4 regions of the Massilia sp. CCM 8734 genome follow, and region 2 is predicted to be linked to each of the others. Evidence: predicted binding sites of a transcription regulator. Region 2 holds the regulator's gene; each other region holds the start of a gene.
The links. Region 2 encodes sigma-54, which starts transcription at its own class of promoters, with help from an activator protein. Its sites were predicted from a motif close to TGGCANGNAANCTGCTTT; they were not measured.

Region 1 (7,892 bases), on a different contig from region 2:
CAGCCCGAACAAGTCTTCCTTGCGCGGGCCAAAGTAACCGACCCCGCGGTCGAGCGAATTGCCGATGATGCTGGTGGCACGCGCCGAGCCGGTCACATTGAAGGTCAGGTTCGGATGGTGTTCTTCCAAGAAGTCGTACAGCATGCCTTGCGTCACGCCCGGTCCGATCACGGCCACCGGCAACACCCGGCCGTTGCTCTTGTCGACCGTCATGCGGATCGTGTTCAGGGCGCCGAGGTCGACCAGCAGGCTGCCGGCGGCGGTGGGCGACTTGCCGCCGTAGCCGAAGTTCAGGCCGGTGGAGAAGGGGTACAGCGGGGTGCCGTTCCTGCGCGCTTCGCGCACCAGCTTGATGACGGCGCGCACATTGGCCGGACGCACCTGGCCGAGCACATCGGTGGCGCGGCCGGTGATGTTATTGCTCGGATGCTCGCTCTGGGTGTAGGCCATGGGACATTATCGCCTAAAAGGACGAACGACCCGAGCGCCACCGGCGGTCGGGTCGTTCGTTGATGCAATGCGCAAACCGGCTGGCAAGCCCGGCTGGCGCATGCGCTGCTTACTTCTTGGCCGCTTTGCGACGCGATGCGGCGCCCAGGGCCAGCAGGCCCAGGCCGACCAGCACCATACTGCCCGGTTCAGGCACGGCGCGCACTTCCGAAGCGATCGAATTCGACGCCTGGTTGATGGTCAGCTTGTAGGTGCGGCCGGTGGTCAGGGTCACCAGGTTCGACAGCACGGTGCCCGACGTTTCCTTGATCGAATTTTGCGACAGTTCGCTCGAAGCGACACCATCGTTGATTTCGCTTGGCGTCCAGTTCATGATCGTGGTCGACACATTGCCGATCACTTCCTGCAGCGACAGCGCCCAGCTGATCGTGCCCAGCGAGGAACCGTTGACGCCGGCGGCGGCATCGACGAACGCGGCCACATAGGCTTCGAAGCCGAGTGCGAAGCGCGCTTGCAGGGTGCTGCTGGCGACGAACACGGTTTCCGACGTCGCCGAGTTGGCGATGGTGGCGTTCGCGCTGCCGGCGTTACCTGGCGACATGACGGACGAATCGGCGCGGGTCAGGCCGTTGGCGCCGATACCGATCGCGCTACCGGCGATGTACATATCGCCCAGGGCGTAGTTGCCGTTCGGCGCAGGAATGTGCGCGGAGAAATTGTTTTCCACGCCGCCTGGGTAGTTACCGGCTGGCATGGCAACGCAGGAAGGACCGGCGCAACGGTTCTGGACGTCGACGGTGCCGCCGATGGTCGTGCTGAAGATGTTGCCGCTGCCGGCGCCGGTGCCGTCGTTACCGTTGAAGTTCGACGCGGCGGTGCCGGTGCGGTTTTCGGTTTTGATGGTGATGCCGGTGGCGGCGTTGTTGTTCGCATCGAGGATGATCAGGCCGGTGATGGCCAGGTCGGCCATGCCCATGGTGGCGGCCGATGCCGGCGCTGCGATGAACGCGGCTGAGACGGCGGCGGCGGCGAGGTATTTTGTCAGTTTCATAAGTGGTTCTCCCGATTTTTGTTTGTTGATCCAGCGTGCCTTCCTATAAGCACGACTCGTGCCAGAAGCGTTGGATTGTTTAAAATCAAGTACTTAGCACCGTTTTCATGGTATGTGCATGCCTTGGTGTAAGGAAAACCGACAGCCTGGACGCCGCTTAGTCTTTACTAGAAGAAATAAATGCCTTGTGAAACAGATGTCGGGTTAATAACATCGGTGGCATGCGCAGCCAGTTGCCGCGGATATACAGCAAAAAGCGCGCTGCGCCGCTGAAGCGGTCGCCGCAGCTGCGGTGATGCGGCAGCAGGGCGCGCAGGAACAGGGCGTCCATCAGGGCCAGCAGCGGCGCGCCGGGGCCGGCCGCGCGCACGGCGGCCTGGGCCGCCTCGGGCACGGGCGTGTGCAGCAGGCGCGCGCCATAGCGCAGCGCGTAGAACAGCGGGCGGCCCAGTTCCAGTTCGGCCGCGCGCGCGGCCAGCAAGTCCCAGAAGCCGGGCGTGGCGCTTGAGTGGCTCAGCAGGCGGTGCAGGTCGAGCAGGTCGCGCAGGCCATGGTCGAATTCGCCGTCGTAGAACAGATGCAGCGCGCTGTGCAGCACCATGTCGGCCGGGGCCAGCACCTGCAGCGGCGCCTGGCCGGCTTGCGCGGGCAAGGCCACGGCGGCGGCGCGCAGCTTGGCCGGGTCGGGCCGCAGGCGCGCCGTTTCCGGCAGGATCGCGTGGTGGACATCGATCACGCTGGCGCGCCGCCCATGCTTCATCGGCGGCAATTCGTGCATCCAGGTACGGTAATAGCGCTGGTCGTAGGCGTCCTGCGCCACCGTGGCCCAGCCGTGCAGCATCAGCACCGCCTCCACCTCGGCCAGGCGGTCCTTGGGCACCAGGATATCGATGTCGGAAAACAGGCGCCCGCGCCCGGCCGCCAGCTGCGCCATGGCGTAGGCGCCGCCCTTGAGCAGGAGCAGCGGTATCGCGCCGCCCCCGCTGGCGGCCAGCGCCGCGCCGATCTGCGCCACTTCGAAGCGCACCGCGCGCGCGTGCCGTTCGGCGTGCACCCCGGCCCAGTCCAGGTGGCGGCGGGCGGCGGGCGGAATCGCGCCGGCCACGCCGTGTTCGTCCAGCAAGCCGTGCAGGCTCGCTTCGAGCCGCGCCGCCGCCGCCTGGCGCAGCAGCAAGTCCCATTCGGCCAGGCCCAGGCTGGCCGCGCGGCTTGGGTCGCGCAGCAGTTGCAGCAGTAACGGCACGGCGCAGCGGGTCACGCCGCGCCCGCCAACTGCTCGAACACCGCGATCGCCTCGTCCAGCGCGCTGTAGGTAAAATCGATGCAGCGCGATTGCGCCACCAGCTCGCCCAAGGCGCTAAACCCGCGCGCGCCCAGCACGCTGTAGTTGAAACCATTCTCGGCCACGCGCATGAAGGCGCGCGCCGGCGTCAGGTCGAGCAGCGTCGTGGCCGCGCCCGCTGTGTATTTGGGAAACACGATCCAGCCCGGGCGCGCCAGTTCGTGCGCGCGCGCGATGCTGTCGGACGGCGCTTTCAGGTGCGCCACCGTGCCCTTGGTGGTGTCCGGCACCGGATTGCTGATGACGGCGTCCGGCTGGTAGCGCCGCATCACCGCGATCGAGGCATTCTTCAGGCTGATCGGGCGCGGCAGCGGCGCCAGCAAACCGTCCTGCGGGCGCACCAGCGCCAGTTCGTCCGACAGCAGGCGCCAGCCGCGGCTGACCAGGGCCGCGCACAAGGTACTTTTGCCGGAACCCGGCGGGGCCGGCAGGATGGCGGCGCGCCCGTTCTTCTCGACCACGGCCGCGTGCAGGATCAGGTACTCATGCGCGCGGCTCGACACGCACCAGTTCATGCCCCATTCGAACATCGGAAACGCTTGCGCGGCCGGCAGCGGCAGGAACGGCGCCATGCCATCGTAGACGAAGCGCGCCAGCGGCTTGTACCAGCGGCGCAGCGAGGGCGGCGGCGCGATATCGACGTGGAAGTCGGCAAACTCATTGTTGTCCAGCAGGGGGTAGTCGGCGTACAGCAAATGCAAGCCATCGGCCACGCTGGCGAACGGGCTGTGGATGCGGGTGACAAAGGCGCCGGTGCGCAGGTCGATGCTGCCCTCGCGCAGGCGGCGGCCCAGTTCGGCGCGGCCGAGCGCGCTGACAGTGCTCATGCGCGCTGTTCGATCAGGGCAATGGACGCCAGTTGCTCAAGCAGCGCTTGCAGCGCGCCGTTGGCGTCCTGGTCCTCGTCCGGCACGCCCAGCGCCAGCCGCAGCGCCGCCACATCGCGCGCGCCGCCGCGCACGGCCAGCAGCAGCGCCAGCGCATCGGCGTCGAGCAGGTGGGTGTCGCCACTGAGGTCGTTGAACAGGACCGCTTCCTGTTCCCATTGGCGGTATTGGAGGCGCTGGCCGGGAAGGACGTGCCAGGAAAGGGCGTGCGGCATGATCTGGGAAGGGCGGGCGCGCGTGGCGCCGGCGCCGTGCAGGCTACTGATGGAAGGTGGTTTTCAGGTATGCGACGATCTCGTCGCCATACCATTTGACGCCGGCCGTCGGCGAGTAGTAGCCGAGCTTGCCGCCGCCGTTGAACTGGTATTCTTGCCAGATGGCGCGCAATTGGTTCTCGGTCAGTACGGTCGAGCGCTTGCTCTGGATGTTCAGGTAGGCGGCGAGCACATGGCTGGCCACATTGTGGGGATCCAGGTCTTCGCTCTTGAACGGCCCTTTGCCGCCCTTGCCGCCGTGCGGATTGCCGTTGGTCTTGAACACCTCGGCCAGGGTCAGGTCGCCGAGCGCGGCCTGGCTGGCGTTGACCGGGAAAATATCCTTGAATTTACGCGCCGGCGCCGGGTTCGACGGCCATCCGGCCGCGTTGTTGGCATAAAAGCCGGGCGAATTGCCGCCGCAGGTGAGCGGATTGTCGGGCCGGTGGCTCGATTGCAAGCCGTTCGACAGCGAGCCGGACGGCGAGGCGCAGACGGTGGCGGCCATGCCGGGCTGGCTGGCCAGGGTCATCAGGACCCCGGACGCGCCCAGGCCGGCGCGCGTAAAGCGGCGCCGCGCGTTGCCGGACGCCGACAAAGGCGCTGGCGGCGCTACTGCTTCGCCGTTGGCGCGGTCCGGTTGATGATTGATAGTCACGTCAGTTTCCTCGAATTGAACGGCAGCGTCAGGCGCGCCTGATACAGAGTTAAAGCAACTTTTATTCCAATGCCGTGCCCCGACGCTAAAATCTGATGCAGATCAAGGGCTTGGTGGCGCTTTGGGTTAGCGGCGCCGGCGCCAGGCGGTCTGTCCTGTAAAAAAAACCGACATCCTGTCTTTCGCGCAAGTATTCCACCATTTGGGCCGTCTGTCGACCGCCTTTAGAAGAAGCTTTCCGGAATCACCAGCACATCGCCCGGGCGCATGTAGATATTCGCCGAAATATCGCCCTGCTTGATCAGGTCGTTCAAGCGCACGGCCAGCTTTTCCGACTTGCCGTCCACCTTGCGGATCACGATGGCCTTATTGCCCGAAGCAAACTCGGTGACGCCGCCGACCGCGATCAGCACATCCATCAGCGACATGTCGCGCCGGTAAGCGAGCGCTTGCGGACGGGCGGCCTGCCCGATCACGCGAATCTGCTCGCTGTAATTGCCGACGAAACTGGTCACGATGACGGTCACCACCGGTTGCTGGATGTATTTTTCGAGCGCTTTTTCGATATCGCGCGCCAGGATGGTCGAGGTCTTGCCGCTGGCCTGCAAGTCTTCCACCAGCGGGGTGGTGATCTTGCCGTCCGGACGCACCGGCACCGTGGTCGACACTTCCGGATTGCGCCACACCACGATATTGACGGTGTCGCCCGGGCCGATCAGGTATTCATGGGCGCTGGCCGGCGCCGGATCCGGCACCACGGTCGAGACCGGGGAGGCGCAGCCGCCCAGGAGCAGGGCCGACAGGGCCAGCGCGCTGGCGCCAAGCCATTTCATCGTATGCGATTTGAACGTGTTCACCTGATTTTCCTTTATGCGGACCGCGCCGGTATTAAATTACTATCGTGCAATTTTAATTACAACAGTTTCTATTTTAGCATGAAGTTTTTCAAGCGAAAGGGAGGACGCGCTTTTCTTTCCTCACGGTGTTGTTTGCGGCATTGTTTGCGGTGATGTTTGTTGTTGCAGCAGCGCCCGCACATGAATCACCGGGATGGCGTAGCTGATGCCGCTCGGGTTGGTGATCGCATTTTCCTTCAATCCCTTGACAAACACCATGTTCAGCACCGCCAGCACCTGGCCGCTGTCGGGATCGTAGACCGGGCTGCCGCTGTTGCCCGGATACGCCGTGCCGTCAAGCTGATAGATGGGCGAGGGCGCGCGCGCCAGTTGCGCAATCGCGCGCGCATCGAGCTTGCGCGCACTGACCGAGGGCATCACCAGCGGCGTAATGGCCGATAACATGGCGCGGTGGGTCACCGGATGCAAGCCGAGCACCATGCCGAGCGGAAAGCCGGTAAACGCCAGCGCCTGGCCTTCCTCGACCGCGCCGCCGTCGCCCAGGCGCAGGGCCGGCATCGGTGCGCCGGCCAGGCGCAGGTGGGCCAGGTCGTGCAGGCGGTCGAGCCCGGCCAGCCTGGCGGGGCGGAAGTCGACCTTGTCGCCTTTGGCGATGACGATGCCCAGCGTTTCATTGCGTTCGCTGTCGAGCGTCTCGGGGATGCCGTGCGCGTTCGTGATCACGCTCAGGCCGTCGCCGGTGACGAAGCCGGTGGCCACGAACACGATGGCCGGGCTGCGCGTGGGCTGGTAGGTGCCGATCCCGACCACCGAGGGCTTGACCGAGGCGATCACCTGGCCGAAGGTGGCGCCGGCGGCCGCAGCGGGCGCCCATGCAAGAGCGACAAGCAGTGCGCCGGCCAGGCCCGAGCCCATGCCGATACCAGCGCGCAAAAGGAGGGAAGAAGTCATGCCCCGACAGTACCCGATTGGCGCGCCGGCAACAACTAGTTTCATTCACGCAAACCGCCTGACAATGGTCGCTTCACCACTGTTGTAATTTCGGCTTGCAGGCCACGGTTTTCTTCCTTTTTTTCGAATCGATGTGCGAAACTCTTTGCGAGGGGCAACAGGATTGGCCGAATTGTCATTGAATACATGAGTGATGCCGTAAACAATTGTCGAACGTATACTATACCGGGCGAATTCAGTATCAGTAGGCAAGAGATTTCCTGTATCATATGATTATTAATCAATGCCTTAGAGCAATTTATTGTCATGCTCCTTGAGCTGCCCCAGCAAATTGCTTTTTGTGCATCCGATAACACTTCGGCTGGCGCGATGCGGCACCGGGCGCTCCGCCCGCATGTGCGCGCAAAGCGGCCGGCCTGGGCCACCCTCCCGGGACACCTTCCCGGGATACCCTTTATGGCGAGATTGACGAGATGGCAGAACTGCAGGCCCTACTGACGAACTTCCTCAAAGCGATCTGGAAATACCGCTGGTATGCGGTCGTCATTTCCTGGATCGTGGCCATCGTGGGCTGGGCGGTGGTGTACCGCTTGCCGAATGAATACCAAGCCTCGGCCCGGGTGTACGTCGATACCCAGAGCATCCTGCAACCGCTGCTGTCGGGCATGACCTCGGTACCGAACGTGGACCAGCAGGTGGCCTTCATGCGGCGCACCCTGATCAGCCGTCCCAATGTCGAGCGCGTCATGCGCATGGTCGACCTCGACATCAAGGCGTCCACGCCCAAGGACAACGAAAAGCTGATCGACGAGCTGATGGCGCAGATCAGCATCGGCGGCACCGAGCGTGACGACATCTACACGATCTCTTACAAGAATTCCAACCCCAAGCTGGGCAAGGACATCGTGCAGTCGCTGCTGACCATCTTCGTGGAAGGCAGCTTCGGCGGCAAGAAGCAGGATTCCGAAAAAGCGGTGCAGTTCATCGACGACCAGATCAAGAATTACGAAGAAAAACTGGTGCAGGCCGAAAACGCGCTCAAGGAATTCAAGATCAAGCACCTCGGCATGCTGCCGCGCGCCGGCGGCGACTTCAGCGCCAACATGGCTACGCTCGAAGACTCGCTCAACCAGGCGCGCCTGGAACTGACCGAAGCCGAGCAGGCGCGCAACGCCATCAAGCGCCAGATCGCCGGCGAAGAACCGGCCCCGCTCACGCCGCCGGAAGCGGCCACCGTGGCCAATCCCGAAATCGATGCGCGCATCGCGGCGCTCAACAAGAATCTCGACGGCCTGCGCATGCAGTACACCGACGCCCATCCCGACATCGTGGCGGCGCGCCGCCTGATCGCCCAGCTCGAAGCGCGCAAGCTCGAAGAAGCCAAGCGCAACAAGCGCAACAACGACCCCGGCGCCAACTACAGCCCCATGCTGCAGCAGATG
Region 2 (7,892 bases):
TGGGCGAAAAAAATACCAAGGCGGAACTGGAAGCGGCCATCGCCACGCTGCAGGACCTGCGCAAGCACACCACGCGCAAGCAACACGTCCTGATGCTGTTTGAAGCCGACAACCTCAAAGAGCTGGGCCAATATCGCGAAGCTGCTGCGCTCTACGCCAGCGCGCTACAGGCCAATCCGGCGATGGCGTCGGCCTACGCCAGCCTGGGAATGGCACTTTACAGAAACGAGGATACCATGCGCGCCTGGCGCAGTTGGGATGCGGGACGACGCATCTCGAGCGGTGGGGAGCTCGACCTGTTCGGCAACGTCGATCAACTGGAGCAAACGCTCTTGCGCAACTACCCGGAGTTCGTGTAGGCGCAGCGCAAACCTGCTCTCCCGGTCACAGGCACTTGCGCAGGGCGACCGACGCAGGGCGTCGGACGGCCCGCACGCAAGAAGAATGACGCTCCGATACCGGCGGTACAGAGCTGCGCTACCCTGCGCGCAGCCGCCGGCTGACCGCCAAAAGATAGCGTTACGACAATCTCTTCCTCTTATAATGGTCCGTCTATCACCACCATAGCGGGCCAACCATGTTCACGCGATACACCTCCACTTCCCTGCTGCGCCTGGCGATGCTGGGCACCCTGGGCGCCGCTGGCGCGCCGGCGTGCGCCGCCATCACCTTCGACTTGCATGTCGCCGTCAACTACACGGGCGCCACGCGCGGCGGCGTCCCCATACCGAACGAGACGCATAAATTCAAGGTCACGCAGGGCGAACGCTATCTGACCGTGCAAGACGCGAAGGAAACGACGATTGTCGACCTGGTCACGCGGCGCCGCTATCAAATCGACGAGCCAAGCCGCAGCTACGTGGCCTATTCGATGTTCGACACCATCGCCTATCGCCTGCTCGCAGTCAAAAAGAAAGGCAGCTTCACGCCGACCTACGGCCTGATCGAGCTGGAAAACAATCTGTCGGTCGAGGTGGCGGCGCGCACGCTGACCGAATCGACCGAAGGCGGCGCCACGGTGCTGGCTGTCGACGGCTTTCGCCTGGCCAGTATCGGCGCCGGCGGAACCAGCGTCAGCGCCGGCGACGCGGCCATGTTCGCACGCATCCTGCGCACTTTCGGTACCCATCCGCGCGTGCTGACGCGCCTCTCCGCCCAACCACGCCTGCCGGCCAGCCTGGTCACCTACCACAAGCAGATCGAAGGCTACAGCGAAACGCGTACCTATACGATCAGCGCCGTCAAGCAAGGCGCACCGGCCAGCTACAGTCTGGCCGCGTACAAGCTGCGCGCGCCGCAAGGTGACGAGATCGACCAGGTGCTCGACAAGGGAGCCATCAGCGCAGCACCGCCGACAGCGGCGGCCAGGCAGGCGTTCGAGCGCGAAACCGCGCAGGCGTTCGCCGACAATCGCGTGCTGGACGCTATGCTGGGGATGAACGAATGGGTATTCTCCGGGGGGGGCGATCCGGTCATGCCGACGCCGGCGCAGCGGGCGCTGTTCCAGGCCAACCCGCAGTTGAGCAGCCTTGCGGCGGTGATGCGCAAACAAGAGACCAAGGCGGAACTGGAAGCGACGCTCGCCACGCTGCAGGAACTGCGCAAGCACACTACACGCAAGCAACACGTCCTGATGCTGTTTGAAGCCGATAACCTCAAAGAGTTGGGTAGGTACCGCGAAGCAGCTGCGTTGTACGCCAAGGCGCTGCAGGCCAATCCGGCAATGGCATCGGCCTACGCCGGCCTCGGAATGTCCCTTTACAGAAGCGACGACACCGTGCGCGCCTGGCGTAGCTGGGATGCGGGACGACGCATCTCGAACGGCGGGGAGCTCGACCTGTTCGGCAACGTCGACCAACTGGAACAGTCGCTCTTGCGCGACTACCCGCAGTTCTTGTAAGCGCTGCGCAAACCTGCCCGCCCGGTCACAGGCACTTGCGCAGGGCGACCGGCGGAATCTTGAGCGCTTCGCGGTACTTGGCGACCGTGCGGCGCGCAATCACCATGCCCTGCTCGCCCAGCATGTCGGCGATCTTGCTGTCCGACAGAGGGCTCTTCGGATCTTCGGCGCTGGTCAGCTGCACGATCAGCGCGCGGATCGCCGTCGATGACGCTTCGCCGCCCGCTTCGGTGGCCACGTGGCTGCCGAAAAAATACTTCAGCTCGAACATGCCGTGCGGCGTCATCATGTACTTTTGCGTGGTCACGCGCGAGATCGTGCTCTCGTGCAGGCCAAGCGTGTCGGCGATTTCGCGCAGCACCAGCGGTCGCATCGCCACCGCGCCGTGCGAGAAGAAATTGCGCTGGCGTTCGACGATCGCTTCGGCCACCCGCAAGATGGTGTCGAAGCGCTGGCGCATGTTCTTGATCAGCCATTTGGCTTCCTGCAGCTGCGCGCCCATCTGCCCTTCGCCCTTGCCCTGCTTGAGCAGCGCGGCGTACATGCTGTTTACGCGCAGGCGCGGCATCACGTCGTTATTGAGCATCACCGACCAGCCGTTTTTTGCCTTGCGCACGATCACGTCCGGCACCACGTAGTCCGACACGTCGGACGCGAACTCCGCGCCCGGATGCGGATTGCACTGGCGGATCACGGTCTGCGCCTCGCGCAAGTCTTCATCGTCGCAATCGAGCGCTTTTTTCAGCTTGTTGAATTCGCGCTGGGCGAACCAGGTCAGGTGGTTTTCGACGATGGTCAGCGCCATGCGCCGCGTCACCATCGGCACGCCGGGCATGCGCCGGATCTGCAGCGCCAGGCATTCGGACGCATTGCGCGCGCATACCCCGCTCGGATCGAAACTTTGCAGCAGCGCCAGCACGGTGCGCAGTTCGTCGATCTCGATCTCCAGCTCGGGCGGCATGCGCTCGTGGATCTCTTCGAGCGACTCGGTCAGGTAGCCGTTGTCGTCGATGGCGTCGACGATCAGTTCGACCAGCGCCCGGTCGCGCGCTTCGAGCACGGTCACGCGCATCTGCTCCATCAGGTGCTCGCGCAAGGTGGTGCTTGATGCTTCGAGCTGCGGGCGCGAATCCTCGTCGTCGGGCGTCTTGGCGCGACCGAGGTCGCCCCACTCGCCATCGTTGTCGTTGCTGGACGGGCTGTCCGCTTCGCCGCCTTCGAAATTCTCGCCTTCGCTCGGCGCCGGCGCATCCTGCGCACCCGGCTCGGGCGTCGCTTCGGTCGGCGTCGAGGTGCTGCTGATGGCGCCATCGCCCAACAGGCGCACCGAATGATCGAGCGGATCGTCGAGCCGTTCGAGCAGCGGATTGTCGGTCAACAGCTGTTCCAGTTCCTGGTGCAGTTCCAGGGTCGACAACTGCAGCAGCCGGATCGACTGCTGCAACTGGGGCGTGAGGGCCAGGTGCTGGGAAGTGCGTAGTTGAAGGGACTGTTTCATGCCTACATCCGGAAGTGTTCGCCCAGGTAGACCCGACGCACGGATTCATCCGCGATGATATCGTCGGGACGACCGGAGGCGAGCACCGCGCCCTGGTTGATGATGTAGGCGCGGTCGCAGATACCCAGCGTTTCGCGCACGTTGTGGTCGGTGATCAGGACGCCGATGCCGCGCTGCTTGAGGAAGCGCACGATGCGCTGGATCTCGATGACGGCGATCGGATCGACCCCGGCGAACGGTTCGTCGAGCAGCACGAAGCGCGGGTTGGTCGCCAGCGCGCGCGCGATCTCGACCCGGCGCCGCTCGCCGCCCGAGAGCGACATGGCCTGGTTTTCGCGCAGTTTTTCGATCTGCAGGTCGGCCAGCAGGGTATCCAACCGTTCGTTGATCTGCGCCTTGGTGAGCGACTTGCCATCGACCTTTTGCAGCTCCAGCACGGCGCGGATGTTTTCTTCCACGGTCAGCTTGCGGAACACCGACGCTTCCTGCGGCAGGTACGACAGGCCGAGCGCGGCGCGCCGGTGAATCGGCAGGCTCGAAATATCGACCCCGCTGATATCGATCGTGCCCGCGTCCGACGGCACCAGGCCGACGATCATGTAGAACGAGGTAGTCTTGCCGGCGCCATTCGGGCCGAGCAGGCCGACCACTTCGCCGCAGTCGACCTGCAACGAGACGTCGCGCACGACCAGGCGCTTGCCGTAGCTTTTCTGCAGGCCGCGCACGATCAGCGTGCTGCCGCAATTTTTCGGTTCGATCATGGATTTCCCGCAACTGGCGTGGTGGTCGGCGCGGGCGCCGGCGCTGGTGCGGGCGTCACCGCCGGCGCGCCGGCCGCCGGCGTGGCCGGCGCGGCGCGCGGCTTGCGCGGGGCGATGATCATGGTGCCGCGACCCTGGCCCGGCTTGTTGACGCCGCTGGCGTCATTACGCGCCACGAACACCTCTTTGCGGCTGTCGTAGGAAATGAATTCGCTTTCGATTTCGTTGGTCGGTTTCTGCCCTTCGAGCTGGCGGATCCTGGCGTTCGAGAACAGCTTCATCATGTCGTTGCGTTCATCGTATTCGATGCGCTGGGCCTGGCCTTCGATCCACAGGTCGGGCCCGCCGTCGCGCTTCTGGCGGAAGGTGGCAGCCTTGCCGGCGCTGGCGGTCAGGGTCACGAACATGTCGCCTTCGGGCGTCTCCTTGATGACGGCGCGGTCCGACTTGAGAATCAGCGTGCCCTTGGTGACGACCACGTTCCCGGTCAGGATCGTCACCTGGGTCACTTCATTGGTCTCCAGGGAATCGTAAGTGATCACCGCCTGCTTGGCGGAATCGGCCTTTTCGGCGGACGCGGTGGCCGCGGCCAGGCCCAGCAGGGCGATGGCTAGGAATTTTTTCATTGTGGTTTACCTGTGATGGTTGGCGCTGCGCGCGCCGCTTTCGGTGGATACACGATCTGCCCGCGGCTGGCGAACTTGAGCTCGCGCGTCGCGTTGTTCGCTTCCATGCCGGTTCCCCTGATGGTGGAATTGCCCAGCGTGACCTGGACCGGCTGGTCGGACGTCATGCGGTCTTCGTCGGTAAAGACGGTCAGTGCTTCGGTCTTGAGTTCCATCGCGCGGTTGTTGGGCGACTCGGGCCGCACCACCTTGACATCGCCCATCAGGTCGGCCTGGTTCTGGGCGTGGCGGATGCGCGCGCGCTGCGAGGTGATGGTGGTGAGCGGCTGGCCGGGCGCGACGCCCTGCAGCACCGGCAGCTCGACATCGGAGGAATCGTCGATCGGGCGGTGCGTGAGCTTGGCGCCGGACACCAGGTAGCGCGGCTTGCCCTCGGGCGTCATGCGCACGAAGCTGAATTGTTCGACGATGTAGTCGGGTTCATTCTTGAAGGTGTTCGGATCGACCGTGTCGTCGCCGTTTTGCGCCAGCTGGACCAGCCAGAAGGTGCCGAAGGCGAAGAAGGTCCCGACCACCATGATCGCGGTCAGGCGCCAGCGGTGTGCGGTGCGCTTATGCATGGTGGTCTCCTGTGGTGTGCATCAGGCGAAGTACGGCGCCAGTGCCGCGTCGTAGGTGCCTTGCGCGCGCATGACCAGGTCGCACACTTCGCGCACCGCGCCACGCCCGCCGCCGGCCTTGGTGACGTAATGGGCGCGGTACTGCACTTCTGGATGCCCGGTCGGCACGGTGACGGCAAAGCCGACCTGCAGCAGCAGCGGCAGGTCGATCACATCGTCGCCGATGTAGCCGCACTGCGCGGCGGTGACGCCGGTCGCTTCCAGCAATTTGGCAAAGGCGACGCGCTTGTCGTGGATGCCCTGGTGGACGTGCATGATGCCCAGGTCGGCGGCGCGCCGCACCACGATCGGCGACTGGCGCGCGCTGATGATGGCGGTGGCCACGCCGCTCTTTTGCAGCAGCTGGATGCCCAGGCCGTCGAGCACATTGAAGGTCTTGGTCGCTTCGCCATCGGGGCCGTAGGTCAGGCTGCCGTCGGTGAGCACGCCATCGACGTCGAAAATCATGACCTTGACGGCGGCGGCGCGCTGCATGTGGGCCAGTTGGTTTGCGGGCTCGGTCATGTCAGATCACCTTGGCGCGGGTCAGGTCGTGGATATGCAGGGCGCCAACGAGCTTGCCGGCGCAATCGACCACCAGCATCTGGTTGATGCGGAATTCTTCCATGATGGCCACCGCGTCGACCGCCAGCTGGTCGGGACCGACCCGGCGCGGGTCGGCGTGCATCACGTCGCGGATGGTGATCTTCGTGAAATCCTGCACGCGCTCGATCAGCCGGCGCAGGTCGCCGTCGGTAAATACGCCGACCGGGTGCCCGGCGTCATCGACGATAGCGGTCATGCCCATCCCCTTCTGGGTGATTTCGAGCAGGGCCACCGAGAGCGACACATCGGCAGTCACGGCCGGCACCGCGTCGCCGCTGCGCATGACGTCGCGCACGTGGGTCAGCAGGCGCCGTCCCAGCGCGCCGCCCGGATGCGAGCGGGCGAAATCTTCTTCTTTAAAGCCGTGGGCGTCGAGCAGCGCCACGGCCAGCGCGTCGCCCAGCGCCAGGGTGACGGTGGTGCTGGCGGTCGGCGCCAGGTTGAGCGGGCAGGCTTCCTTGGCCACCGAGACGTCGAGGTGCACGTCGGCCAGCAGCGCCAGGCTCGATTGCGGGTTGCCGGTCATGGCGATCAGCGGTGCGCCCATGCGCTTGATGATCGGCAGGATCGACATCAGCTCGGCCGTCTCGCCGGAATTCGAGATGGCGATGAAGGCATCCTGCGCGGTGACCATGCCAAGGTCGCCGTGGGCCGCTTCGCCCGGGTGGACGAACATGGCCGGGGTGCCGGTCGAGGCCAGGGTGGCGGCGATCTTGCGCGCGATATGGCCCGACTTGCCCATGCCGGAGACGACCACGCGCCCGCCGCACTCCATCAGCAGGCCGACGGCCTGGCCGACGCTGTCGTCGGTCTCCAGGCGCGCGTGCAGGGCGCGGATGGCGTCCGCTTCGATTGCCAAGGTCTCGCGGGCCAGTTGCATGGCGCGTTGCGTGAGGTTTTTGTCAAAAGCTTTCAGCATTGTTTTTTCATGGGTTACACTCATGGCAGAAGTATAAACGAATTGCGAAAGCAAAAAACTTGCCAGACGCAGAAATCGTGGTTACCCCGTGTTTTCGGCCGGCCTTTACCATTTCTTTACACGGCACCGCATGTTTTCAGGACTAGAACTCACCCTCCTTCTGTTAGGCAGCGCCGTACTGGGCGTGGTCGCTTTCCGCATGATGCACCTGCCGCCGATGCTCGGTTACCTGGCCGTCGGCATCCTGATCGGCCCGCACGCCCTGGGACTGGCCGAAAACAGCAAAACCACCGAAACCCTGGCCGAATTCGGCGTGGTGTTCCTGATGTTTTCGATCGGGCTCGAATTCTCCCTCTCGCAGCTGATGGCGATGCGGCGCATCGTGTTCGGCCTGGGGATGGCCCAGGTGGTGCTCACCATCGTCGCCACCATGCTGTTTGGCTGGCTGCTGGCGACCCAGCTGCCGGGCCTGAAAATCACCTGGCAGGCCGCGTTCGCGCTGGGCGGCGCGCTGGCCATGTCCTCGACCGCGATCGTGGTCAAGATGCTGACCGAGCGGCTCGAACTCGAAAGCGGGCATGGCCGCAAGATCATCGGCATCTTGCTGTTCCAGGATCTGGCGGTGGTGCCGCTCCTGATCTTGATTCCTTCGCTCGGCAAACCTCCGGAGGAACTGGCCGAAACGCTGGCCTGGGCCGGCGTGAAAGCGGTGATCGTGCTGGTGCTGCTGCTGTTCATCGGCCAGAAGATCATGCGCAAGTGGTTCGCCATCGTCGTCAAGCGCCGCTCGCAGGAGCTGTTCATGCTCAACCTGCTCCTGATTACCCTGGGCGCGGCCTGGATCACCGAGCACGCCGGCCTGTCGCTGGCGCTGGGCGCGTTCGTGGCCGGCATGCTGATCTCCGAGACCCAGTACAAGCACC
Region 3 (7,892 bases), on a different contig from region 2:
GAAGAAACCCTCTCGCGCGCCGGCGTGGCCATGGCCGACATCGACGCCATCGCCTACACCCAGGGCCCGGGCCTGGCCGGTGCGCTGCTGGTCGGCTCGTCGATCGCGTGCAGCCTCGCGCTGGCGCTCGACAAACCGGTGCTCGGCGTGCACCACCTCGAAGGCCACCTGCTCTCGCCGCTGCTGGCAAGCGATCCGCCGCAGTTCCCCTTCATCGCGCTGCTCGTTTCGGGTGGCCATACGCAGCTGATGCGGGTCGATGGCGTCGGCCAGTACACCCTGCTCGGCGAAACCCTAGACGACGCGGCCGGCGAGGCGTTCGACAAGTCGGCCAAGCTGCTCGGCCTGGGCTACCCCGGCGGCCCGGCGATTTCACGCCTGGCCGAATTCGGCGATCCGCTGGCCTACAAGCTGCCGCGTCCCATGCTGCACTCGAAAGACTTCAACTTCAGCTTCTCGGGCCTGAAAACGGCCGTGCTGACGGTGGTGAAGAACCACGAAGAAAAAGTCATCGCCAATATCTGCGAACAGGACAAGGCCAACATCGCGCGCGGCTTCGTCGACGCCATCGTCGATGTCTTGACCGCCAAGTGCGTCAGCGCGCTGCGCCATACGGGCCTCAAACGGCTGGTGATCGCCGGCGGCGTGGGCGCCAACTCGCAGCTGCGCGCCTCGCTCAATGCGGCGGCGTCGGCCAAAAAATTCCGCGTGTTCTATCCGGAGCTGGAATTTTGCACCGATAACGGCGCCATGATCGCCTTTGCCGGCGCCATGCGCCTGCAAATCAACCCCGACGCGGCCACGCGCGACTACGGCTTCAATGTGCGCCCGCGCTGGCCGCTCGACGAAATCAAGGTGGTCTGACAAACACCCGCGCCGGGAACCTTCGGCGCGGATGCCGATCCTACCGTGTACCGTATTTTCCCAAAGAATGGCACACTCGCCCGGTTCTGTTTTTCCGGAGGTGCTGTATGCGTGTTGTTAGCTGGAATATTCACTGGGGTTGCGGCAAGGATGGCAGGATCCGCATCCACGCCATCATCGATGTGTTGCGCAAATTAAATCCCGATGTGATTTGCCTGCAAGAAGTTGCGTCAAATCATGCTGAGCTCGAAGGCAACGCGACATCCAACCAATTCCGCCAGTTGGCGGGCGCCTTCGGTGGCTACCAGCCGGTGATCGAACCGACCAGCGAAATCTACCAGAACAACCTGCCGCGCCAGTTCGGCAATATGTTGCTCTCCAAATACCGCATCAACCAGGTACACCGCTACCTGCTGCCGTGGCCGCCCGATCCGAACAGTCCGGCCGGCATGCCGCGCGGGCTGATCGAAGCCGTCATCGACGCCCCCGGCGGCAAGGTGCGCGTGCTGACCACGCACCTGGAATTTTACTCGCCGCTGCAGCGCATGGCGCAGGTGCGGCATCTCAAATACCTGCATTGGGAAGCGTGCGAACGGGCGCGCATCTTTCAACCGGACCCGACCATGGATTCGCCCTACCAGCTCGGTTTCCGCCCCGGTTCCGCGATCTATTGCGGCGACTTCAACTTCACGCCCGATTCGCCCGACTACCAGGAATTGATCGCGCCCGACGATAGCATCGCGCTGCCGCTGGTGGACGCCTGGCGCCTGCGCCATCCAGAGATCGCGCGCGCGCCCACCGCCGGCTTGCATGGCTTCAAGTGGCCGGAGCGGGCCGATTGCTTCGACTACTTTTTCGTCACGAACGATCTGGCGCAACGCGTGACCGAGGTGGAAGTGCAGTCGGAAACGGCGGCCTCGGACCATCAACCGATCGTGCTCGATATCGCCTGACAGGCTGCGGCGCCGCCCTGCCCTACGCCGCCTGCGGCCGTGCCTGGCGCTGATACAAAAACGCCAGCACGCACGTGCGGTAGTCCATGTACTGCCGGTCATGCGCCAGCGCCAGCCGCTCGCGCGGGCGCGCCAGCGCTACCCGCACGATGTCGCCGATGGTGGCGGCCGGCCCGTTGCTCATCATCACGATGCGGTCCGACAGCAGCACCGCCTCGTCCACGTCGTGGGTCACCATCACCACGGTGGAACCGGTGCTGGCCACGATGCGCAGCAATTCATCTTGCAGGTGCGCGCGCGTGAGGGCGTCGAGCGCGCCGAAGGGCTCGTCCATCAGCAGCACCTTCGGCTCCATCGACAGCGCGCGGGCGATGCCGACGCGCTGCTTCATGCCGCCCGAAATTTCGTTCGGCCGCTTGCGGGCCGCCGCGCCCAGGCCCACCAGCGCCAGCGCCGCCGTGGTGCGCTCGCGCATCTGGCTGCCTGACTCCTTGCTCGCGAACACGCGCTCGACCGCCAGGTACACATTCTCGAAGCAGCTCAGCCATGGCAGCAGCGAGTGATTCTGGAACACCACGCCGCGCTCGGGCGATGGTCCGGCAATCTCGCGCCCGGCGCAGATCAGGACGCCGTCGGTAGCCTTGGTCAAGCCCGCCAGCAGGTTAAGCAGGGTCGACTTGCCGCAACCCGAGTGGCCGATCAGGGTGACGAACTCGCCCTGCGCCACCGTCAGGTTGACGTTGCTGAGCGCGTGAAAGCGACCCTTGCGGGTGTCGAACACCATCTCGGCGTGCTGCACTTCAATGAATTTCTTGTTCATGTCAGGTCCCCGCTTCGTCGTAGGTAAAGGCCTTGGCCAGCGTCACCAGGGCAAGTTCGAGCACCAGCCCGACCACGCCGATGACGACGATGGCGATGATGATGTGCGGCACGTTCAGGTTGTTCCACTCGTCCCACACCCAGAAACCGATGCCGACGCCGCCGGTCAGCATCTCGGCCGCGACGATCACCAGCCAGGCGGTGCCGATGGCCAGGCGCACGCCGGTCAGCATGTGCGGCAACACCGAGGGCAGCAAGATCCTGGTGAAAATTTTCCACTCCGACAGTTGCAGCACGCGCGCCACGTTCATGTAGTCCTGCGGCACGCGCTGCACGCCGCTAGCGGTGTTGACGATCATCGGCCAGATCGAGCAGATGAAGATCGACCAGATCGCCGCCGGATCGGCCGACTTGAACACCAGCAAGCCAATCGGCAGCCAGGCCAACGGCGAGACCGGCTTGAGCAGGCTGATGATCGGGTTGAACATGCCCGCCAGAAAGCTGAAACGCCCGATCAGGAAGCCGAGCGGAATCCCGACCGCCGCCGCCAAGCCGAAACCGAGCGCCACCCGCTTGAGCGAGGCCAGGATATTCCAGCCGATGCCCTGGTCGTTGGGGCCGTTGCGGTAGAACGGGTCGGCGAACATGCGCAGCGCTTCGGCGAAGGTGACGGCGGGCGAAGGAAAACTGCTGTTGTTGAGCGACAAAATCTGCCACAGCAGCACCAGCAGGCCCAGTCCCAGCAGCGGCGGCAGCACGGCCAGGAAGAAGGCGCGCAGAGGCGGCTTTCCGTGGCTCAATATCACGCCCTGGCTGGCGAGGCGCTCGCTGCGCGCACGTTTTTCCGGCGTGGGCGCGGCCAGCGGAGCGGCGGCGTTCATCGATTCCATTACGGCACTCATCATGGGCTCCCGGTTCAGGCTTTGATCTTGAAGGAATCGGCGTAGGCTTTGGGATTCTTGCCATCCCAAACCGTTCCGTCGACCATTTTTACCGTGCGCAGCGGCGATGTCGGCACGCTTACTTTGGCCATGGCGGCGGCCTCGCTGTACAGCGCGATCTGGTTGACCCTGGTGGCGGTGGCCAGGTAATCGGGCTCGGTCTTGAGCAAGCCCCAGCGCTTGTGCTGGGTCATGAACCACATGCCGTCCGACAAATACGGATAGTTGACCACGCCGTCGTTGTAGAACTTCATGCAGTTCGGATCGTCCCAGGTCTTGCCCAGGCCGTTCTGGTAGCGCCCCAGGATGCGCTGGTTGATCACATCGACCGAGGTGTTCACGTAAGACTTGTCGGCGATGGTGGCGGCCATCCTGGTCTTGTTGACGAGGCCGGCGTCGATCCACTTGCTCGCCTCCAGCACGGCGGCGATCAGGGCGCGCGCGCTGTTCGGGTATTTTGTGGCCCACTCGAGCGTCGTACCGAGGGTTTTTTCGGGATGGTCTTTCCAGATGTCCTGGGTGGTGGCGGCGGTGATGCCGACCCCATCCACGATGGCGCGGTGGTTCCACGGTTCGCCCACGCAGAAGCCGTCCATATTGCCGACCCGCATATTGGCCACCATCTGCGGCGGCGGCACGGTGATCACCTTGGCATCCTTGAGCGGGTTGATGCCGTAGGTGGCCAGCCAGTAGTACAGCCACATGGCGTGGGTGCCGGTCGGAAAAGTCTGGGCGAAGGCATACTCGCGCTTGTCCGTTTGCATCAACTTGGCGAGGGAGGCGCCGTCCACGCCGCCTTTGTCGGCCACTTTTTTGGAGAGGGTGATGGCCTGGCCGTTGTGGTTCAGGTTCATCAGGACCGCCATGTCCTTTCTGGCGCCGCCCACGCCCATCTGGACACCATACAGCAGGCCATAGAGCACGTGCGCGGCGTCGAGTTCGCCGTTGACCAGTTTGTCGCGTACGCTGGCCCAGGACGATTCCTTGCTCAGGACGATCTTGATGCCGTATTTTTTATCGAAGCCGAGCACCGAGGCCATGACCACGGAGGCGCAGTCGGTCAGGGGGATGAAGCCGACCTTGATCTCTTCTTTTTCGGGTTTGTCGGAACCGGCGGCGAACACGCCGCCGCTGGCAAGGCCGGTCAACGAGACGGCGGCGCCAGCCTTGAGAAGGGTGCGGCGGGTCAGCTTGGTGGTGCGGTCGGTGGTCATGGTTCCCTCGTTTGGCAAGCGAGGCGCGGACGTGCGCCCTTACCAACAGCACAGCAAGCGGCGTGCCAGCGGGAAACGAGAGTGAGGGAGAGGGAATTTAACGGCAGGAGGCGCCGCGATGGGGGTTTTGGGCACCGTTATTGTGCGGCGCACCAAAACGGGAAGCCGCTTCCGGCAATGCCGGAGACGACGGTTTTCAGGTCAACGCTGAACGGTCACGCCCTTCCAGAACGCCACATGCCCCGCAATCTGCCTGGCCGCATCGAACGGCGCGCGGTAGGTCCACACCGCGTCGCGATTGGTTTCCCCATCGACCAGCAAACTGAAATAGTTCGCCGTCCCCTTCCACGGGCACTTGGTCTCGGTCGCGCTCGGCTGCAAATATTCCTGCTTTACCGCCGACATCGGGAAATACACATTGTTTTCAACGATCTGCACGTGCTCATCCGATGCTTCGGCAATCACGGCGCCGTTCCAGCTGGCTGTTGGCATCTTATTGCTCCGTTGAAGTGACGTTGTCTGTCGATTCGGCCGCGATCTGGCGCAGCGCCTGTTCGAACACGTCCGGCGGCTGTCCGCCGGAAATCAAATGACGGTCGTTGATGATGATCGCCGGCACCGAATGGATGCCCTGCCGCTGGTAGAACTGCTCGCGCTCGCGCACCTCGGCGGCATACGCGCCGCTGGCGAGCACCTCGGCCGCCGCCGCCGCGTCCAGGCCCACTTCGCCCGCCACCCGCGCCAGCACGGCATGATCGCCCGGGCTGTCGCCCTTGGTGAAGTAAGCTTCGAACAAGGCCATTTTCAGTTCGCGCTGGCGCCCCTGCTGCTCGGCCCAGTGCAGCAAACGGTGCGCGTCGAAGGTGTTGTAGATGCGGCTGCGCGCACCCATGTCGAAGGTAAAGCCCAGCTCGGCCCCGCGTGCGCGGATCATCTCGCGCGTCTGCGCGCCCTGCTCCGGCGTGGCGCCGTATTTTTCGCTCAGGTGTTCGCCGATATCCTGGCCTTCGGCCACCATGCGCGGATTGAGTTCAAACGGTTGGAAGTGCAGTTCGGCGCTGGCCACGCCGTCCAGGCGGCCAATCGCCTGTTCCAGCGACTTCAGGCCAATCACGCACCAGGGGCAGGAGATGTCGGATACAAAATCAATTTTCAGCTTGGTCACCAGGGGCTCCTGTCAGTCGGGCGTTCCATTCTAGCAGCCTGTCGGACTTGGGATCGTCGGCTGCAAAAATACCTGGGACGGTCCATATTTCGCCGCTTTCTCGGCCAATAGCTCGCTATTGGCACTGCGAAATCGTCAAAATATGGCCTCGCCCAGCTATTTTTTCGCTTCGACTCCCCAAGTCCGACAGGCTGCTAGCCCCAAGCGGCGCAAGCGACTTGCACACCCTATTTTTTGGCCTCGCCCGATTTGCTGCCGATCTTGCTTTCCTTGCCGGCCATCAAGTTGGCGATGTTCTGGTTGTGGCGGTACAGCAGCAGCGAACTCATCGCCAGGACGGCGAAAAACAGTTCATTGATGCCGAACATGACCCCGAAATACAGCGGTGAGAACACCGACGCCACCAGCGCCGCCAGCGACGAATAACGGAAGGTGTAAGCCACCGCCAGCCACACCAGCGCGGTGGCCAGGCCCAGCCAGATGTTGATCCCGAGCAGCACGCCGAGCGCGGTCGCCACGCCCTTGCCGCCCACGAAGCGGAAAAACACCGGCCACAGGTGCCCCAGGAACACCGCAATGGCCACCAGCGCGATGCCGGCCGTGCCCACGCCAAACTTGGGCGCCAGCAAAATCGCCAGCCACACCGCGAACCAACCTTTGGCGGCGTCGCCGATCAGGGTGGCGATCGCCGCGCCCTTGTTACCGCTGCGCAGCACGTTGGTCGCGCCCGGGTTTTTGGAACCGTAGGTGCGCGGGTCCGACAGGCCGTACACGCGGCTCATCACCACGGCGAAGGAAATCGAGCCGATCAGGTAGGCGACGATGGCGAAAATTGCTGTATTCATATTGTCTCTCGTGTTGTGAACAGGCGCCACGCGCCGGGCGTGAATATACACCATAGTCGCGGCCCGATCACCCCCGGCCGGGACGCATGCCCGCGCCAACCTCGCTTCCACCCCGCCGGCAGTTGGCGCGCAGCGACACCGGGACGCTGCACGGATCGCATGCATATTGCGCAAAAGAAACGACGATCCGTGCAATATTGGCTTCTTTGCACGCTATAATTCCCGCATGCAGCGCCAGCTCACCGCCACAAGGCGTGACCGTTGGCGCCACCACTTTTTGAGGATGAAGATGAACGAGATAGGACGCGGACAAAAAGGGAAGCTGGCCGACATAGGCTGCTCCGGCCCCTTCACCGTCACAGTGGAGATGGCGCCGGCCGGGCTGGTGATCGACGTTGCCTGCTTCGGGCTGGACGCCAACAGCCGCCTGTCGGACGAGCGCTTCATGATCTTTTTCAACCAGAAGGCCAGTCCCGCCGATGCCGTCAAGTACGACACGCGCGGCGACGCCAGCATCTTTGCGATCGACCTGGCCAGGCTGCCGGCCAGCATCGAGCGCTTGGTGTTCGCCGCCTCCATCGATGGCGAGGGCGACATGAAGCGCCTCGGGCAAAGCGCGATGACCCTGGGTTCGGCGCGCTTCGGTTTTTCCGGGGCCGATTTCGACACCGAAAAGGCGGTCATCGTCGGTGAACTGTATCTGCGCGACGGCGCCTGGCGCTACGGCGCCGTGGGCCAGGGCTTTGCCGGCGGCCTGTCGGCCCTGCTCGCCCATTACGGCGGCGCGGAAGATACCGGCGCCAAGGCCCCGGCGGCTCCGGTGGCTCCGGCGGCTCCCAGGGTGTCGCTGTCCAAGGTCACCCTGACCAAGCCCAGCGAGCGGCATGTGGTCTCGCTGGTCAAAGGCGCGGGCGCGCCCGCCAAGCTGGTGGTGCGCGCCACCTGGCAGGACAACGGCGACAACAATAGCGGCAACGACGACCTCGACCTGCGCGTCGGCCTGCTGCTGCCCGATGGCCGCATGAAATTCATCACCGCGCCCGACCGTTCCGGCGCCTTCGACAGCGCGCCCTATGTGCACCACATGGGCG
Region 4 (7,892 bases), on a different contig from region 2:
TCCCAGTACGGCGGACGGCGGATGTAGGTGGTATTCGGACGCCAGTCGTACAGCGGGCTGACCTTGACGCCGTCGTCTTCCTGCTTGGCGAACATCGGAATATAGACCTTGTGGAAGTGCGCCGGCTTGACGCTGGACGCCACCAGTGCGTCGATCTCCTCGTCGCTCGGCCAGATGTCCTTGAGCGTGACCGGCTTGCCGTCGGCGCCGGTGCCCAGCACGTCCTTCTCGATGTCGAAGCGGATCGTGCCGGCGATCGCGTAGGCCACCACCAGCGGCGGCGACGCCAGGAAGGCCTGCTTCGCGTACGGGTGGATGCGGCCGTCGAAGTTGCGGTTGCCCGACAGGACGGCCGTTGCGTACAGGTCGCGTTCGACCACTTCTTTTTGAATCACCGGATCGAGCGCCCCGGACATGCCGTTACAGGTGGTGCAGGCGTAAGCGACGACACCGAAGCCGAGCTTTTCCAGTTCCGGCATCAGGCCGGCGTCTTCCAGGTACAAGGTGACGGCTTTCGAGCCCGGCGCCAGCGAGCTTTTTACCCAAGGTTTACGCGTCAAACCGAGCTTGTTGGCGTTACGCGCGATCAGGCCGGCGGCGATCATGTTGCGCGGGTTGTTGGTGTTGGTGCAGCTGGTAATGGCCGCGATGATGACGGCGCCGTCGGGCATCAGGCCCGGTTCGTTTTCGACCACGCCGCTGATGCCGCGCGCGGCCAGTTCCGAGGTCGGCACACGGTTGTGCGGGTTGGACGGACCGGCGATGGTGCGCACCACCGACGACAGGTCGAAGCGCAGCACGCGCTCGTACTCGACGTTGTTAAGCGTCGTGCCCCACAAGCCGGTGTGTTTCGCATACAGCTCGACCAGTTTCACCAGTTCGTCGTCGCGGCCGGTCAGCTTGAGGTAGGTGATGGTCTGCTCGTCGATGTAGAACATCGCGGCGGTCGAGCCGTATTCCGGCGCCATGTTCGAGATCGTGGCGCGGTCGCCCAGAGTCAGGTGGGCAGCGCCTGCGCCGTAGAACTCGAGATAGGACGAGACGACCTTCTGCTGGCGCAGAAATTCGGTCAGCGCCAGCACCGTGTCGGTGGCGGTGATGCCCGGCTGCGGTTTGCCGCTCAGTTCGACGCCGATGATGTCCGGCAGGCGCATCCACGAGGCGCGGCCCAGCATCACGCTTTCGGCTTCCAGGCCGCCGACGCCGATGGCGATCACGCCGAGCGCGTCGACCATCGGGGTATGCGAGTCGGTGCCGACCAGGGTGTCCGGAAAGGCCACGCCGCCCTGCACCTGGATCACCGGCGACATGCGCTCCAGATTAATCTGGTGCAGGATGCCGTTACCCGGCGGGATCACGTCGACGTTCTTGAAGGCCTTCTTGGTCCAGTTGATGAAGTCGAAACGGTCTTCGTTGCGACGATCTTCGATGGCGCGGTTCTTGTCGAAGGCGTCGGGATCGAAACCACCGCATTCGACCGCCAGCGAATGGTCGACCACGAGCTGGGTCGGCACCACCGGGTTGACCAGGGCCGGGTCGCCGCCCTGCAGGGCGATGGCGTCGCGCAGGCCGGCCAGGTCGACCAGCGCGGTTTGCCCGAGGATGTCGTGGCAGACCACGCGCGCCGGAAACCACGGGAAGTCCAGGTCGCGCTTGCGTTCGATCAGCTGGCCGAGCGAGGCGTTCAGGGTCGCAGGGTCGCAGCGACGCACCAGGTTCTCGGCCAGCACGCGCGAGGTGTACGGCAGCTTGTCATAGGCGCCAGGCGCGATGGCGTCGACCGCGGCGCGCGCGTCGAAGTAATCGAGCTTGGTGCCCGGCAGGTTTTTGCGGTGGTTCGTGTTCATGTCAGATCCTTACTTGCGGTCAGCCAGCGGCACGAAGGTCAGGTCGTCCGGGCCGACGTAGTTGGCGCTCGGGCGAATGATCTTGTTGTCGATGCGCTGCTCGATCACGTGGGCGGCCCAGCCGGAGGTGCGCGAGATCACGAACAAGGGCGTGAACATCGCCGTCGGCACGCCCATCATGTGGTACGACACGGCCGAGAACCAGTCCAGGTTCGGGAACATCTTCTTGACTTCCCACATGACCGTTTCCAGGCGCTCGGCGATATCGAACATCTTGGTCGAGCCGGCGCCTTCGGACAGCGAACGCGCCACTTCCTTGATGACTTTATTGCGCGGGTCGGACACGGTGTAGACCGGGTGGCCGAAGCCGATCACGACTTCCTTGTTGGCGACGCGGTTGCGGATGTCGGCTTCGGCTTCGTCCGGGTTTTCGTAGCGCTTCTGGATATCGAGCGCGACTTCGTTGGCGCCGCCGTGTTTCGGTCCGCGCAGCGCGCCGATGGCGCCGGTGATGGCCGAATGGATGTCCGAACCGGTGCCGGCGATCACGCGCGCGGTGAAGGTCGAGGCGTTGAATTCGTGTTCCGCGTACAGGATCAGCGAGGTGTGCATCGCCTTGACCCAGGCTTCCGGCGGCTTGAAGCCGTGCAGCAGGTGCAGGAAGTGGCCGCCGATGGAGTCGTCGTCGGTTTCGGTGTCGATGCGGCGGCCGTTGTGGCTGAAGTGGTACCAGTACAGCAGCATCGAGCCGAAAGACGCCATCAGGCGGTCGGCAATCGAGCGCGCGCCCGGCACATTGTGATCGTCTTTTTCCGGCAGCACGCAGCCGAGGGTGGATACGCCTGTGCGCATCACGTCCATCGGGTGGCTCGACGCCGGCAGCGCTTCGAGCGCGTTCTTGACCGCCTGCGGCAGGCCGCGCATCGATTTCAGGTGCGCCTTGTAGCCACGCAGTTCGCCGTCGTTGGGCAGTTTTCCGTGTACCAGCAGGTAGGCGATTTCTTCGAACTCGCAGCTGTCGGCGACGTCGAGGATGTCGTAGCCGCGGTAGTGCAGGTCGTTGCCGGTTTTTCCAACCGAGCACAGTGCGGTGTTACCGGCGGTGACGCCGGACAGGGCGACCGATTTTTTCGGCTTGAACGGGACGGCTTCGGCCGGGGTGGTGATGTCAGTCATGTGAGGCTCCGCGATTCTTCTAAATTTGTGTGATTACTTTTCTTTACCCTGGGCGAACAGCGAGTCGAGCTTTTGCTCGTACTCGTGGTAGCCGAGGTAGTCGTACAGCTCCATGCGGCTTTGCATGGTCGATACGACGTTTTTCTGCGTGCCTTCGGCGCGCAGCGTCTTGTAGAAATTGAGGGCCGCCGCGTTCATGGCGCGGTAGGCGCCGCAGCAGTACAGGGCGATATCGACCTTGTGCGCGCGCAGTTCGTCGAGCGTAAACAGCGGCGTGGCGCCGAATTCGGTCAGGTTGGCCAGGATCGGCACCTTGACCGCGTCGCGCACCTGGCTGTACATCTCGAGCTTGGTGATCGCTTCCGGGAAGATCATGTCGGCGCCCGCTTCGACGTAGGCGCAGGCGCGGTCGATGGCGGCGTTCAGGCCTTCGACGGCGAGCGAATCGGTGCGCGCCATGATGACGAAGCTTTCGTCATGACGGGCGTCGACGGCGGCCTTGATGCGGTCGACCATTTCTTCCTTGCTGACGATTTCCTTGCCCGGGCGGTGGCCGCAGCGCTTGGCCGAGACCTGGTCTTCCATGTGCACCGCCGCCACGTCGGCGCGGATCATGTGGCGGATCGTGCGCGCGATGTTGAAGGCGCCGCCCCAGCCGGTGTCGATATCGACCATCAGCGGCAGGCCGCAGGTGTCGGTGATGCGCTGGGCGTCGGTGATCACGTCGTCCATGGTGCTGATGCCGAGGTCCGGCATGCCGAGCGAGTTGGCGGCCACGCCGCCGCCGGACAGGTACACGGCCTTGTAGCCGGTTTGCTCGGCCATGCGCGCGGTGTAGGCGGTGATGGTGCCGACGACCTGCAACGGCGACTCTTCCTGGACTGCGCGGCGGAACATCGCGCCTCGTGATTCTCTCATTGCGTTTTCTCCTCGGGTGATGCGTTGGAATGCCATGCTGTGTGCATTGCAAGCGGCGTGCCACGCCCGACCATCGCAAGGCCGCGCCCGAAACATCTTTATATTCAATGCCTTGCGCGGATTTGAAACAAACCCCGCCATTCCTGGCATGTTTCATTACGTTTCACATTGAAACACTTGAAACGCAACTGGAGTAAAATTGAAACATGCCCTACTCTTCCCGTACCGCTTCCGACGCCAACGACAAGCCGGTCATCTGGACCGTGTCCGTCTCGCGCCTGTCCGACCTGTTCCGCGATATCACGCTCGAATACGACCATCTGGCGTCGATCGAGCCGGTCAACCTGGGCTTCGACGAGGCGGCGCGGCATATCCGCGAGCGCATGGCCAGCGAACGCTGCGACGTGGTGATCGCGGCCGGGTCGAATGCGGCTTACCTCAAGGGCCGCGTGTCGGTGCCGGTGGTAATCGCCAAGGCCAGCGGCTTCGATGTGATGCAGGCGCTGGCGCGCGCGCGCCGCGTGGCCGAGCGCATTGGCGTGATCACCTATCAGCAGCAGTTGCCCGAACTGGCCGAATTTGCCAGTACCTTCGGCTTTCATATCGCCCAGCGCTCCTACGTCACCGAAGAAGACGCGCGCGCGCAGATCAACGACCTGAAGGCGGCCGGCATACAAGCCATCGTCGGCGCCGGCCTGATTACCGACCTGGCCGAAGAAGCGGGACTGACCGGCGTGTTCGTGTATTCGGCGGCGTCGATCCGCCAGGCCTTCGACGATGCGCTGGAGCTGGCGCGCCTGACCCAGCTCGAATCGAACAGCGGCCGCCGCCCGGTGGTCAGCGACACCTTACGCACGCGGCATGGCCTGAACGACTTGCGCGGCGAGTCGCAAGCCATGGAGACCTTGCGCCAGGCGGTGGTGCTGTATGCGCGCTCGCCCGCCACGGTATTGATCGAAGGCGAAACCGGCACCGGCAAGGAGCTGGTGGCGCAGGCGATTCACCGCGAAAGCCCGCGCAGCCTGGGCGCGAACCGGCCGTTCGTGGCCGTCAATTGCGGAGCGGTGGCCGAGTCGCTGCTGGAATCGGAACTGTTCGGCCACGAAGAAGGGGCGTTCACCGGGGCGCGCCGTGGCGGCCACGCGGGCCTGTTCGAGGCGGCCAACCGCGGCACGCTGTTCCTCGACGAGATCGGCGAAATGCCGCTGCCGCTGCAAACACGCCTGCTGCGCGTGCTGGAAGAACGCGAGGTGGTGCGGGTCGGCGGCACGCGCCCGATCGCGATCAATGTGCGCGTCATCAGCGCCACCCACTGCGACCTGGAGCAGCGGGTGCGCGAGGGGCGCTTCCGGGCCGACCTGTTTTACCGGCTGGCGGTGCTGCGGCTGTCGCTGCCGCCGCTGCGCGAGCGCGCGCGCGACGTGGTGGGGCTGGCCGAATGGTCGCTCAAGAATGCGCTGGCGGCGCTGGGCGCGCGCCCGCATCCCAATCTGCATGCGGAAATGGCGGGTTGCGCGCCGCTGCTCGAGCGCTACGGCTGGCCGGGCAATGTGCGCGAACTGCGCAACCTGATGGAGCGGGTGGCGCTGTTCCTGGCGGCCGAGCCCTTGCAGGCGCTGACGCCGGCATTCGTGCTGTCGGTCGCGCCGGAACTGGGGCGGGAGGCGCAGGCGCCGCTGATTGCGCAGGCGCCAGTCGTTGAAACGGTAGACGAGGTCCTGGCACGTTTGGGGGGGCGGCGCGATGAAGCGGCGGCGTATCTGGGCATCAGCCGCACTACCTTGTGGCGCAGGTTGAAATTGGGTTCCCGCCTGCGCGGGAACGACGAGCGGTAGGAAACGCATCGCATTTGCGCAAACCGGATCAGGATTCATATATCAAAGCATAGAATTATTCGTTCCATTGCCGTTATCGCACGCCTATGATCCGCCCTTTTTCCGCCGCAGCGGCTGCCCACAAGGCTGCCACGCCCGGCTTTCGGAGGTTCTTATGTCATCCGCACCGCAGCCTGCCCTGTTTTCCCTGATCGGCAACACCCCGCTGGTCGAAGTGACCCGCATCGACACCGGCCCATGCCGCCTGTTCCTCAAACTCGAATCGCAAAATCCCGGCGGCTCCATCAAGGACCGTATCGGGCGCGCCATGATCGAAGCGGCGGAAGCCGACGGCAGCCTGCAACCGGGCGGCGTGGTGGTCGAGGCGACCGCCGGCAACACGGGCCTCGGCCTGGCCCTGGTGGCGCGCCTGAAAGGCTACCGCGTGGTGCTGGTCGTACCGGACAAAATGGCGATCGAAAAAATCCTGCACCTCAAAGCGCTGGGCGCCGAAATCCACCTGACCCGCTCCGACGTCGGCAAGGGCCATCCGGAGTACTACCAGGATGTGGCGGCGCGCCTGGCGCGCGAGATTCCCGGCTCCTGGTTCGCCGACCAGTTCAACAACCCGGCCAATCCGCTGGCGCACCAGAACACCACCGGCCCGGAACTGTGGGAGCAGACCGGCCATGCCCTCGACGCCATCGTGGTCGGCGTCGGCTCGTCCGGCACGCTGAGCGGCCTGTCGCGCTATTTCGAGACGGTGCAGCCGGACCTGGAATTCGTGCTGGCCGATCCGGAAGGCTCGATCCTGGCCGACTACATCAACACCGGCGTGCTGCGCGACGACGCCGGCTCGTGGGCGGTGGAAGGCATCGGCGAAGACTTCATTCCCGCCATTGCCGACCTGTCGCGCGTGAAAAGCGCCTACACCATCAGCGATGCCGACAGCTTCGGCAGCGCGCGCATGCTGCTGCGCGAAGAAGGCATTTTGGCCGGGTCGTCCAGCGGCACCCTGCTGGCCGCCGCGCTGCGCTACTGCCGCGCGCAGACCACGCCGAAAAACGTGGTGACGTTTGTCTGCGACACGGGCACGCGCTACCTCACCAAGGTCTACAGCGACGGCTGGATGGTCGACCAGGGCCTGCTGCAGCGCCCCACCCTGGGCGACCTGCGCGACCTGATCGGCCGCCGCTTCGACGATGGCGACGTGGTGACCGTGGCGCCGTCCGATACGCTGCTCACGGCCTTCAACCGCATGCGCAGCGCCGACCTGGCACAGCTGCCTGTGATCGAGAATGGCCGCCTGGCCGGCATTGTCGACGAATCAGACCTGCTGCTGCATGTGACGGGCGACGCCACGCGCTTTCGCGACCCGGTCGGCACGACCATGACGTCCGAACTGCAAACCCTGCGTCCGTCCGCCAGCATGAGCGAACTGCGCGATATACTCGACCGCGGCCTGACCGCCGTGATCAGCGAAGACGATCATTTCCATGGCCTGATCACCCGCTTCGACCTTCTCAACCACTTGCGCAGGACCTTATCGTGAACAAACCCGTGACTGATTCGAATACCAAGAAACACCTCTCCACGCGCGTGATCCACGGCGGCCAGTCGCCCGATCCGTCCACCGGCGCGGTCATGCCGCCGATTTACGCCACCTCCACCTACGTGCAGGAGAGCCCGGGCGTGCACAAGGGCCTCGATTACGGGCGCTCGCACAATCCCACCCGCTGGGCGCTGGAGCGCTGCGTGGCCGACCTGGAAGGCGGCGCCCAGGCGTTCGCCTTCGCCTCGGGGCTGGCCGCCATTTCGACCGTGCTGGAACTGGCCGACGCCGGCTCGCACATCATCGCCGGCGACGATATGTACGGCGGCACCTACCGCCTGTTCGAGCGCGTGCGCCGGCGCAGCGCGGGCCACGACTTCACCTACGTCGACCTGACCGATCCAGCCAGGCTGCTGGCGGCGATCCGTCCCGAAACGCGCATGGTGTGGGTCGAAACGCCGACCAACCCGATGCTCAAGCTGGCCGACCTGAAAGCCATCGGCGACATCTGCCGCGAGCGCGGCATTATCTCGGTGTGCGACAACACCTTCGCCAGCCCGATCGTCCAGCGTCCGCTCGAACTGG

Region 1: F2P46_RS15955 (EDSAP-1 family PEP-CTERM protein) is a predicted target of sigma-54. The motif match lies at 1,548-1,565, and genes of this name have one in related genera.
Region 3: F2P46_RS12335 (CmpA/NrtA family ABC transporter substrate-binding protein) is a predicted target of sigma-54. The motif match lies at 4,842-4,859, and genes of this name have one in related genera.
Region 4: prpB (methylisocitrate lyase) is a predicted target of sigma-54. The motif match lies at 3,987-4,004, and genes of this name have one in related genera.

What each region holds. Positions count from the first base shown of each region.
Region 1 is NZ_WHJI01000015.1:80,635-88,526, forward strand. Features, by position in the region: gene F2P46_RS15950 (FAD-binding protein) at 1-450, opposite strand, end outside; gene F2P46_RS15955 (EDSAP-1 family PEP-CTERM protein) at 560-1,501, opposite strand; gene F2P46_RS15960 (nucleotidyltransferase family protein) at 1,659-2,759, opposite strand; gene F2P46_RS15965 (HprK-related kinase A) at 2,756-3,670, opposite strand; gene F2P46_RS15970 (HPr-rel-A system PqqD family peptide chaperone) at 3,667-3,945, opposite strand; gene F2P46_RS15975 (hypothetical protein) at 3,989-4,642, opposite strand; gene F2P46_RS15980 (XrtA/PEP-CTERM system exopolysaccharide export protein) at 4,867-5,475, opposite strand; gene F2P46_RS15985 (serine protease) at 5,620-6,450, opposite strand; gene F2P46_RS15990 (XrtA system polysaccharide chain length determinant) at 6,924-7,892, shown strand, end outside.
Region 2 is NZ_WHJI01000012.1:6,062-13,953, reverse strand. Features, by position in the region: gene F2P46_RS13085 (hypothetical protein) at 1-359, shown strand, start outside; gene F2P46_RS13080 (tetratricopeptide repeat protein) at 578-1,900, shown strand; gene F2P46_RS13075 (RNA polymerase factor sigma-54) at 1,926-3,398, opposite strand; gene lptB (LPS export ABC transporter ATP-binding protein) at 3,401-4,159, opposite strand; gene lptA (lipopolysaccharide transport periplasmic protein LptA) at 4,156-4,785, opposite strand; gene lptC (LPS export ABC transporter periplasmic protein LptC) at 4,782-5,405, opposite strand; gene F2P46_RS13055 (HAD family hydrolase) at 5,427-5,969, opposite strand; gene F2P46_RS13050 (KpsF/GutQ family sugar-phosphate isomerase) at 5,971-6,969, opposite strand; gene F2P46_RS13045 (monovalent cation:proton antiporter family protein) at 7,100-7,892, shown strand, end outside.
Region 3 is NZ_WHJI01000011.1:30,321-38,212, reverse strand. Features, by position in the region: gene tsaD (tRNA (adenosine(37)-N6)-threonylcarbamoyltransferase complex transferase subunit TsaD) at 1-864, shown strand, start outside; gene F2P46_RS12350 (endonuclease/exonuclease/phosphatase family protein) at 972-1,817, shown strand; gene F2P46_RS12345 (ABC transporter ATP-binding protein) at 1,840-2,637, opposite strand; gene ntrB (nitrate ABC transporter permease) at 2,639-3,526, opposite strand; gene F2P46_RS12335 (CmpA/NrtA family ABC transporter substrate-binding protein) at 3,553-4,791, opposite strand; gene F2P46_RS12330 (DUF427 domain-containing protein) at 4,993-5,283, opposite strand; gene F2P46_RS12325 (DsbA family oxidoreductase) at 5,285-5,959, opposite strand; gene plsY (glycerol-3-phosphate 1-O-acyltransferase PlsY) at 6,184-6,801, opposite strand; gene F2P46_RS12315 (TerD family protein) at 7,091-7,892, shown strand, end outside.
Region 4 is NZ_WHJI01000045.1:8,991-16,882, forward strand. Features, by position in the region: gene acnD (Fe/S-dependent 2-methylisocitrate dehydratase AcnD) at 1-1,847, opposite strand, end outside; gene prpC (2-methylcitrate synthase) at 1,857-3,023, opposite strand; gene prpB (methylisocitrate lyase) at 3,057-3,941, opposite strand; gene prpR (propionate catabolism operon regulatory protein PrpR) at 4,148-5,776, shown strand; gene F2P46_RS29615 (cystathionine beta-synthase) at 5,931-7,307, shown strand; gene F2P46_RS29620 (PLP-dependent aspartate aminotransferase family protein) at 7,316-7,892, shown strand, end outside.